One region of the Peribacillus frigoritolerans genome, then DNA from elsewhere that is predicted to be linked to it. Evidence: riboswitches for the same ligand, from Rfam matches in the RefSeq annotation. Region 1 holds a riboswitch; the other holds the start of a gene.

Region 1 (4,959 bases):
TCGGCTCCTCTGGTGCAGGAAAATCGACCATCACGAGCCTTTTGATCCGATTTTATGACCCGCAAGATGGAACTATTAAAATGGATGGCCATGATATCAAAAATGTATCACTGAAATCATTAAGGGGACAAATGGGAGTTGTCTCTCAGGATATCATTTTATTCAACGGTTCCATCCGTGATAACATCGTGTATGGAAAACTTGATGCTACAGATGATGAAATCATCGAATCCGCCAAAGCGGCAAATGCGCATGACTTTATCAGTGCCTTTCCTGATGGTTATGATTCTCAAATTGGAGAGCGCGGAGTCAAGCTTTCAGGCGGACAAAAACAGCGCATTGCCATTGCCAGGGCACTTTTGAAAAATCCGCAAATCATCATTCTCGATGAAGCAACGGCGGCCTTGGATACAGAATCCGAACATTTGATACAGGAAGCTTTGTCACGTTTATTGATAAACCGGACTTCAATAGTCATTGCACATCGTTTATCGACCATTCATGATGCCGATCAAATAATTGTCCTGGAAAAAGGGCAGGTTCATGAAAAAGGAACACATGAACAGTTATTGCAAAACGACGGCAGATACAAGCAGCTCCATGATTTGCAGTTCCCGCAACTAAAAGCCATATTAAATTCCTAGCAAGCAAAAATGCACAGAATGTCTTTCTGTGCATTTTTGCTTTCATTTGAAATCATAACTTTTCAAAACCCGATTCGCAATGAGCTGATACCCTTTTTCGTTCGGATGTAACTTATCACTGAAATACTCTGTTTTCTTTTTACCTTCAAAAAGATCATTCGTAGGAATGAATAACATCCTTTTGTCTTTATCCGCTATTCCCTTTATTGACTGGTTATAATCGCGAATGTGCTTTTCAAGTTTTTGATTTCCTTTAATCGGGTTATATAGTCCCACTACCAGAATATCCGCTTTATCGTTTGCCTTTATCAGTGTTGCCGTAATCTTTTTCAGATGGCTGATATACTCCCGTTTACCCTCATTGATTTTACGATCACTGATTTTCTCCAAGTCCCCGCCGTTACTATTGATCAAGTCATTCGTTCCGATATAAACGATGAAAGTATCGGCTTCATCAAGTTTCGTTTTAATGCGGTAATCATCAAGCTGTTTCATCACCCCATCCGTTTCCTGGCCTTTTATACCGTAATTCCAAAAACTCACCTTTTGTTCCGATTCCGGGTTATTCAATTCATCCTCCAGGCCTTCTATATATCCTTCCCCGTCCTTATCCCCTTTTCCATAGGTTAACGAATCTCCAAAAGCCATCACCCTTTGCACATCTTCCGACTCCGAGGCCTGAAACTCATATGCAGCAAAACATATAACCAGTACTATAATCAAAAAAACTGACAATTTTTTCATTTGGTTCTCCTCTGTCTTTTTACTAGAAGTATTTAATCCTTTACATACCCCAAAAACCTGCAGACGTAACATAAAAAAGGAATTGTCAGATAAAGAGTAAAGAGTGTATGATAATAAAAAACTTTCAATGGATTGAGTGTCATTTACCGTCCCTTAAACAAAAAACGGGATTACCCTTCATTCTGGAGATTGAATAAATGATAGTTAGGAGTTTAAATCATGGAAGAGCACATAGAGTTTAGAGAGGCAGAACTATCTGATCTACCCAGAATTGTTGAAATATATAATTCGACAATTGCTTCAAGAATGGTCACGGCGGATACGGAGCCTGTATCCGTTCAATCGAGGGTTAAATGGTTTGAGGAACATCATTCAGAAAGTAGACCGCTATATATCATTACTATAGAAGGGAAAACTGCTGGATGGATGAGCTTTCAATCCTTCTATGGCCGACCGGCATATAATTTCACTGCCGAAATCAGCATTTATATTGATGATTATTTCCGGGGAAAAGGAATCGGACAAATTTCGATTCAAAAGGCAATTGAATTGAGTCCAAAATTAGGTATTAAGACTATATTGGGTTTCATTTTCGCCCACAATATACCGAGCCTTAAGCTTTTTTCCAAATTCGGGTTTGAAGAATGGGCACATTTACCTCAAGTTGCCGAGCTGGATGGCATTGAGCGGGATTTGATCATTCTCGGTAAACGTGTCGATATTTAATATAATTCTTTAGAGCTATTGCCTTGAGCAGTAGCTTTTTCAAATTAATACAGGTCGAATTGGCTAATTTATGCTTTTTGGAGGGAAAAATATTCAGACTCTCTTTTACTTGCTAACGCATTTAATAGCGTATCCAATTCTTGACTGGCTTGAACAGTTAGCAGACTTGTTAAGCCGTAACTTGCTGCTAATTTGAACATTTCCTGTCTCTTTTCTTCAATTCTTTCTATAGTTACCTTACGGCAAGGCATTATATGCCACCTCCCATTTATTCAATTTTTTTACACTTTCATCATAATGAAACTACTAGTTAAAATCAACTATTTTCCAGAAATAAAATGTGTTATTTTATAGGTCAAATGTGACAAAACACCTACTTTATTCTTTAATTATGTATATTTTATGTCATTTTCTATTAAACCCAAAAAAGCATCCACTAGTGTAGACTGTGAATGCTTACATCATATACCTTATCCCAGAACCCAAAATATAGTCCATCGCTTACTATGTCATCCATTCAGAAGGTGACTCGTTATTAGGTCTATTTATAACTATCCTATATTCATCTTCGAGCACTTTTAATGGGGCATCATAAAGGTGCCTTTCATCAGAGGTTTTGTATACTCCATTGGCCAATAGCTCTTCAATGAGCTTTGCCTTCCTCTGTTCAATCCTCTTAAATAATTCTGCCATGTAAATGGCTCCTTTCCTAGTCATCCTAGAGCCTGCTTCTAGTTAGCTAACTTTATCAACTTGTTTGATTTTCACCAAATTATATATACCTTTTCTATTATGTCACTAAACGTTATTTCCAAAAATAAAAGCCCCTTCTAATTCAAGAAGAGGCTGACAGTGTCCGTACGGCTCTTCTTATCTTCCAAGCATATGCTTGTTGGATTTAGCACAGTTCCCAAAACGGGTCCGCTGCCGAGGTTTCTTTGGGCCAAGTCCCTCCACCTCTCTGGATAAGAATTCGATATATAAATGATGTAGAAATGATTCTATCCTAATAATCATCAAAAGTCAATTACCTGGTTCTCCCTTTTTTCCTGGACATAATGTGCTCTCTCTTCAAATACGGGTTGCATTTTCTTGTCTTTCTGATATGATGTCAGTAATTACATACAATTCACACCACTAGGGGAGTCTTTTTTAAGACTGAGATGGAAATAGTTCCGGACCCTTTGAACCTGAACCGGCTCATACCGGCGGAGGGAAGTGGATGATATCGTCCATTTACAGACTATATCCATCTACCCCGTTCCGTATTCAGGAACGGGGTTTTTCATTATCAACGGGAACCATTCTAAAGGAGGATGAACAATGGAGAATATTAAAACAGAAACATTCAGTGATAGACTTCATGCACGGGCAAAAGAGATTTGGAAAAGGAACCATTCACATCCCTTTGTCCAGGCAATTGGAAACGGCACGCTTCCTGAAAAGAAATTTGCCTATTACCTGAAGCAGGACTATATCTATCTCATGGATTATTCCAAGCTCTTTGCTTTAGGTGTCATCAAAGCTCATAACATCGAAACCATGGCAAAGTTTGCGAGCATTTTAAATGAAACCCTTCAAGTGGAAATGGATATCCATCGGCAATATGCTTCCGAATTCGGGATCAGTGCCAAGGAATTGGAAGAAACAGAACCTACTCCCACCACTCTAGCCTATACAGGTTACATGCTAAATACAGCTCAGCATGGGACTTTGGCAGACTTGATCGCCTGTCTCCTGCCCTGCGCTTGGGATTATTATGAAATCGGTTTGCTACTAAAAGAACAAAATGGAGCAGCATTGGAAAACAATCGCTACGCAGATTGGATAAGGTCCTATTCATCACCTGAATTCGGGGAAGCACACAAGTGGCTGATCGCATTGTTGGAAGAATTGACGGAAGGCATGCCAGAAAAGGAACTTCTTAGATTAGAAAAGCACTTTTTGGTTACTTCCCGATATGAATATTTATTCTGGGATATGGTTCAAAATGAGCAGGATTGGCCGCTGTAGGTCGCAGACATGATGATGAATCCCATCAAGAAACTGACGTTAACTGCCATGATCACGGCTATAACGACGCTGACCAGTTCATTTATTTTCATCCCTGCAGGATTTGCAAAGGTCTTTCCTATTCAGCATCTGGCAAATGTCCTCACGGCCGTTCTATTGGGGCCTGCTTATGCTGTGACACAAGCTTTCTTAGTTTCCATCATTAGAAACATGTCTGGTACCGGTTCAATATTCGCCTTTCCCGGCAGCATGATCGGTGCACTTTTGGCTGCCATCCTTTATCGAAAAACACAAAGCTTAAAATTCGCTTGTTTAGGTGAAGTAATCGGGACCGGCATTCTCGGTTCCCTGGCCTGTTATCCACTTGCCATCCTCCTAATAGGAGAAAAAGCGGCTCTTTTTGGTTTTTTACCGGCTTTTATGCTCAGTTCATTCGCAGGTGCGATTTTAGCTTTCATATTACTTAAAATACTTCTAAAAAATAATTATATGAAGGGGTTTTTTTATGAAAACAGCATTAACCATCGCCGGCTCTGATTCAGGGGGCGGTGCTGGAATACAAGCGGATTTAAAAACATTTTCTGCACATGGGGTCTTTGGAATGTCTGCAATAACAGCCGTAACCGCACAAAATACAATGGAAGTCCGTTCAGTACAGCCAATTGAAACAGCTATCATATCGGACCAAATTGCAGCTATCTTTGAAGATATTCCTGTCGATGCAGTAAAAATAGGCATGCTTGGATCAAAAGAAATCGTGGAAACAGTCGCTGCGTCCCTTAAAACCTTCATGCCTGCCATCGTTATCCTTGACCCTGTCATGATTTCCAAA
Region 2 (4,959 bases), 880 kb from region 1:
GAAAACCGCTAAAGCCCTGCACAACCATAAGAGGTGAATCATCTGTAAATGGGTGTTCCCGAACCGGTGCATACTTCTGTATATATTCATCCCAAACACCTGGGAACCAAATTCCATGCTCTTTCATTTCATTTTTATATAGTGAAAGAATGGTGTCTCTTGGACCATCAGCTATGATTTGACCGTCATCGTTAAAAAGCACGATTCGTTCGATGAATTCTAAAACATGGTCAATTTTATGCTCGACGATAATAACCGTTTTGTCTCGTCCGACTTCCTTCAACAATTCCCAGATTTCTTTCGTTCCTTCCGGATCAAGCATGGCGGTTGGTTCATCTAAAAATATCACGTCTGGTTCAAGGGCCAATACTGAAGCGATTGCCAGACGCTGTTTCATCCCGCCTGATAATGTTCCAATACTTGTATGGCCCAGGTTCAATCCTACTTTACGGAAATGATTTTGAATCTTCTCTTTCATTTCTTCTTTAGGGACGGAAAGATTCTCAAGGACGAAGGCAATTTCCTCATCGGCAAATGGCATGCAAAACTGACTATCAGGGTCTTGAAAAACATATCCCCATGAAGAAGGGCATTTCAATTTCTCCGTTTTCATCGGTACTTCGATAGAATTTGGAATCAATCCGCTTAACACTTGTAAAAGAGTCGACTTACCACATCCTGATGGTCCCAACAATAGCACTTTTTCTCCTTGATCAAACGATAGTGATAGGTCCTTGAATATTAAAGATTCATCACCGGGAAATTTCATTCTTAACTTTTCAACAAAAACGATTGGTTCCATGGCCCTCAACCTCTACTTTTGATCCAGTTCTGCATAATCTTTATTTGAAACCGGACGCACAAGATTAGTTACACCTGTTGCTTCCAGGACTTTAACTAGATAATAAGCAGTCACACCTGCAAAGAATATGGAACCCAAAAACCTCGCTATCATGAATAACGATAGATTCCAAGTAGAAAGCGCACCTATTTCCCCGTATGCAAAATCCATGATAACTGATGCCAGGCAGGAAGCTATCGCAGCTAAAACGGCCACCGGCATATTGAATTTTTTATATTTGAACGCCCTGAACACCAGTTCCGCGAACAAACCTTGTACCACCCCATATAACAGCACGGTCAGCCCCCATGGTGAACCAAGAAAGAACTCCCCGGAAGCTGCTGCTATCTCCGCCAAAAGTGCCACACCCGGTTTCCGTAAAATTAAAAAGGCGACGGGGCCAGCTATAAACCACATTCCATAAATAAGTTGATCCAAATGTAACCCGAATGGTTTAACGGAATAATAGATCGAACCCCAAAGGATATAAACGATTCCAAATGCTACCGCAATTACGATCGTGACCAATATGTCCGTTAATTTCAATCCTTTTTTCATTGTTTCATTCCCCTTTATACTTCTAGTGTTTCCTTATGCACAGGCCATGTCTCTAAACGATAAGCCATTTCCCAAAATGAGTATTCATATTGGCTGCTGAGGATAAAATGCTCTTTCATTCTTTCCTTATCTTCGTCTGTCACTTTTTCAGCAATCTCATCAAGCCTCGCAATTTGCTCTTCCACCAAAGTGCGGAACCACTCCCCTCCGTAAGCCGCTATCCATTCTTGATAAATCGGCTCTTCCGGCATGCACCCTTGCAGTCTTTCACCTATTTCATAATACAGCCAGTAACACGGCAAGATAGCTGCAATAACATCCCCTAAATGTCCCGAATATGCCGCACGATACATATGGGAGGTATAAGCATAAGCAGTCGGGGCAGGTTTGAAATTATCCCGTTCTTCTTTTGTGATGCCTAATCTCTCAGAAAAATTCTCATGAAGCTTCAACTCCGCTTCATATGTTCCTTGTGCATGGCCCGCAAGCCTGCTTGTTGTATGTAAATCCGTAGCTTTGACTGCCCCTAAAGCTTGAACTCTAGCAAAATGAGATAAATAATAGGAATCTTGCATGACATAAAAACGGAAACACTCCAATGGCAATGTGCCATCTCCTATTCCTGCAACAAACGGGTGATTAAAACTAGCTTCCCAAATATGATCAGCTTCCTGACGAATTTCCTCTGAAAACTTCATGTCCATTACCTCCAAATTATATTTTTCAAGAAATGTTACGGAAAAAAACCTTTTATCACCCCTTTTTTTGCAAACAAAAAACCACTTTCTTAAACGTAAAGAAAGTGGTTGTACTTGAAATAATACAGAAACGTATTGTTCCAGACCCCACTTCCCTACGCTGGTATAAACCAGATCAGGTTCTAAGGGTCTTAAAGTCATACTTTAATCTCAGCTTCTGCGGTAAAAATCAACTTTCACCTATAAAGCACCCCTAGTGGTACAAATTGTATATTAAATTTCATTTGCCTTTATATTAACACGATAAATCCAATTGTCAAACGTATTACGGAAAGTTTTCAACTTAATGATTTAGGGTTACTAACCTTTCAATCTTGCATAACCCCCATTTACCCAGCAGTTTAACGGCACTTTAATCAATGGGTTTCGCTACGTAATTCACTCGTGAGTTTGGCCGTTTTACTCGTGAAATTGATGTTTACATGGGATTTCTGCTGCTTTACTAATGAGTTTAGCTGCTTTAATCGTGAGTTTGGCCGTTTTACTAATGAGCTTAGCTGCTTTAATCGTGAGTTTGGCCGTTTTACTCGTGAATTTAGCTGTTTTACTCGTGAGTTTGGCCTGTTTACTCGTGAATTTAGCTGGTTTACTCGTGAATTCTCCAACTTTACTCGTGAAATCTTTTATTCTCTAAAAATAGCCTATATGGCAGGGAACAGTTGCATGACTGTCCGCTGACATATAGGCCATCTACTAGAGAACAATATTATACATTCGATGTAGCTTTTAGTTTTATATTTTCCTCAAGCTGCAGTTTATCATAGCTGCCATACCTCTCTTTCACAACGAGTAACGCCAAGGCAGCCATTATGCTCGGAACCGTGAAGGCCATGAATGCATTTTGTGGTGAATAGTTAGCAGCGAGCAGTAATCCTATTAATGTTGGGGCAACAATCGCTCCAATTCTACCAAAAGCCAAGGCCCAACCTATCCCGGTGGACCTTATCTCCCGCGGATAATACTCGGATATATACGTATTGGCCAAATTCATCGTGCCGACTGTACTGGCCCCTCCAAAAGCGATCAGAATATATAATGCTGCTGCATTTGAGGTCAAACCTAATATAACAAAACAGACCGTACCCATGGCACAGAGGGATAAAAGTACTCTTCTATGGCCTATTTTCCCAACTAAATACCCTCCAATTATCGATCCGCCAATTTGTCCTATTCCCGATATAAGATTGAAAGATAAACTGGATGAAAGGCCGTATCCGGACTGCTGCATGATTTTGGGTAACCATGTATTGAGTCCGTATACCATAAGTAAACAATTAAAGGCAGCTACCCAAAACGCAAATGTGCTAAGAGTGCGCTTATTTTCAAAGAGTTTCTTGACTGGAAAGCCCTTTGCCCTTTCTTGGACTTTGGCAAACTCATAATCGTCCGACTCTTTATAGTCGCCGTCTGGATCAATGCGATTCAGGATTCCAGCAAGCTTTTCTCCTTGTTTTCGAATAACATAATAGGAAAGCGATTCAGGAAATTGCTTCATGAAGAATGGCAGTGCCAGCAAGGGAAGCGCCCCTATCCAATACAAAACCCTCCAACTCATTTGTTCCATCACATACATTCCAATTAAAGAAGCGAGTATGCTTCCGATAGAATAACCGCAGTACATAGCGGTTACAATGAGAACCTTATTCTTTTTGGGTGAGTATTCCGCCATTAGGGAGATGACGTTTGGCATTAATCCTCCCATTCCCAAGGCCGCTATAAATCGCATAACCGAGAAAAAGGCAGGATCCGGGGCAAAACTTGAAAGTAATGTAAAAACACTGAATAGACATATACAGATGGCAAGCACTTTTTTTCTCCCTATTTTATCCGCAAGAGGTGCAAAAATGAGTGCTCCCACCATCATACCGAACAATGAGTAACTTGCAATTCCGCCAGCTTCGACTGGCGTCAAGTTCCATTCCTCCATCATCAAAGGCAAACCTACTCCGTACATGGCTATATCAAATCCATCAAAGGTAATTGCGAACAAACACCACATGAAGACCATTATATGAAAACGGCCAAATCTACTATTACCTACCACTTCCGAAGCATTGACCTCACGCAATATATTCCCTCCTCTTTGCCATATTTCACGCTATAACATGTAATGTCAGTTTCCCTAGTTCACCGTAATCTGCTATTATTTCATCGCTTGCCTGTATCGATACGGCATCTGTAATTCCGCCTACTAAAACAATCATTCCAGCCTGGATGGAAAGTCCTTCCCGGTTAATCATTTTTACAAGCTCCACAATCGAATGAATCGGGTGATCGAGCACAGCTTCACCGCGACCCCTCTTTTGCATTTCACCATTTTGATAAAGCGTAACTTCTGCTTGAGCCCAGTCCGTGTGATACGGTGAATAAGCTTGATTGCTAAGCAGGATTTTGGCTGAGGATGCGTTATCCGCTACTACATCGGTAAGTGTAAAAGAAAAGTTTTTATAACGGCTGTCAATAACTTCAAGAGCAAGAAATACACATTCTACAGCCGGCCAGACATCTTTCGCCGTTATATTTGCACCTTTCAGTTCGTCCTTGAACAAAAAAGCAAATTCAGGTTCCACTCTCGGATGAATGAGTTCCCCAACTTTTAATACTGGTTTAGTTAGTTCCATGTCAGATGTCAACCTGCCATAGATTGCTTCCTCTACCCCTACTTGCTGTTGTTTGGCTTTGCTCGTCAAGCCCATCTTCCATCCGATCAATCTGTTATCACCAGTAAGTGTCTCATTAATGCTCAACTTCTGAATTTCATACGCTTGATTTACTGTTAGTTCAGGATTGTATAATGTAAGC

The links. A riboswitch is a leader RNA that binds a small molecule or an ion and turns the genes downstream of it on or off. The one in region 1 is predicted to bind thiamine pyrophosphate.
Region 2: it holds a riboswitch for thiamine pyrophosphate, as region 1 does, so the genes downstream of both, tenA (thiaminase II) here and tenA (thiaminase II) in region 1, are expected to answer to the same signal.

The regions. Positions count from the first base shown of each region.
Region 1 covers NZ_CP158190.1:1,519,437-1,524,395, reverse strand. The annotation lists gene ABOA58_RS07555 (ABC transporter ATP-binding protein) at 1-644, shown strand, start outside; gene ABOA58_RS07550 (GDSL-type esterase/lipase family protein) at 687-1,388, opposite strand; gene ABOA58_RS07545 (GNAT family N-acetyltransferase) at 1,608-2,114, shown strand; gene ABOA58_RS07540 (aspartyl-phosphate phosphatase Spo0E family protein) at 2,183-2,365, opposite strand; gene ABOA58_RS07535 (Fur-regulated basic protein FbpA) at 2,619-2,807, opposite strand; SAM riboswitch class I at 2,982-3,086, opposite strand; TPP riboswitch at 3,244-3,348, shown strand; gene tenA (thiaminase II) at 3,438-4,127, shown strand; gene thiW (energy coupling factor transporter S component ThiW) at 4,143-4,664, shown strand; gene thiD (bifunctional hydroxymethylpyrimidine kinase/phosphomethylpyrimidine kinase) at 4,633-4,959, shown strand, end outside.
Region 2 covers NZ_CP158190.1:2,397,490-2,402,448, reverse strand. The annotation lists gene ABOA58_RS11790 (ABC transporter ATP-binding protein) at 1-802, opposite strand, end outside; gene ABOA58_RS11785 (ECF transporter S component) at 815-1,399, opposite strand; gene tenA (thiaminase II) at 1,414-2,097, opposite strand; TPP riboswitch at 2,233-2,362, opposite strand; gene ABOA58_RS11775 (hypothetical protein) at 2,603-2,791, shown strand; gene ABOA58_RS11770 (MFS transporter) at 2,864-4,225, opposite strand; gene ABOA58_RS11765 (2-keto-4-pentenoate hydratase) at 4,251-4,959, opposite strand, start outside.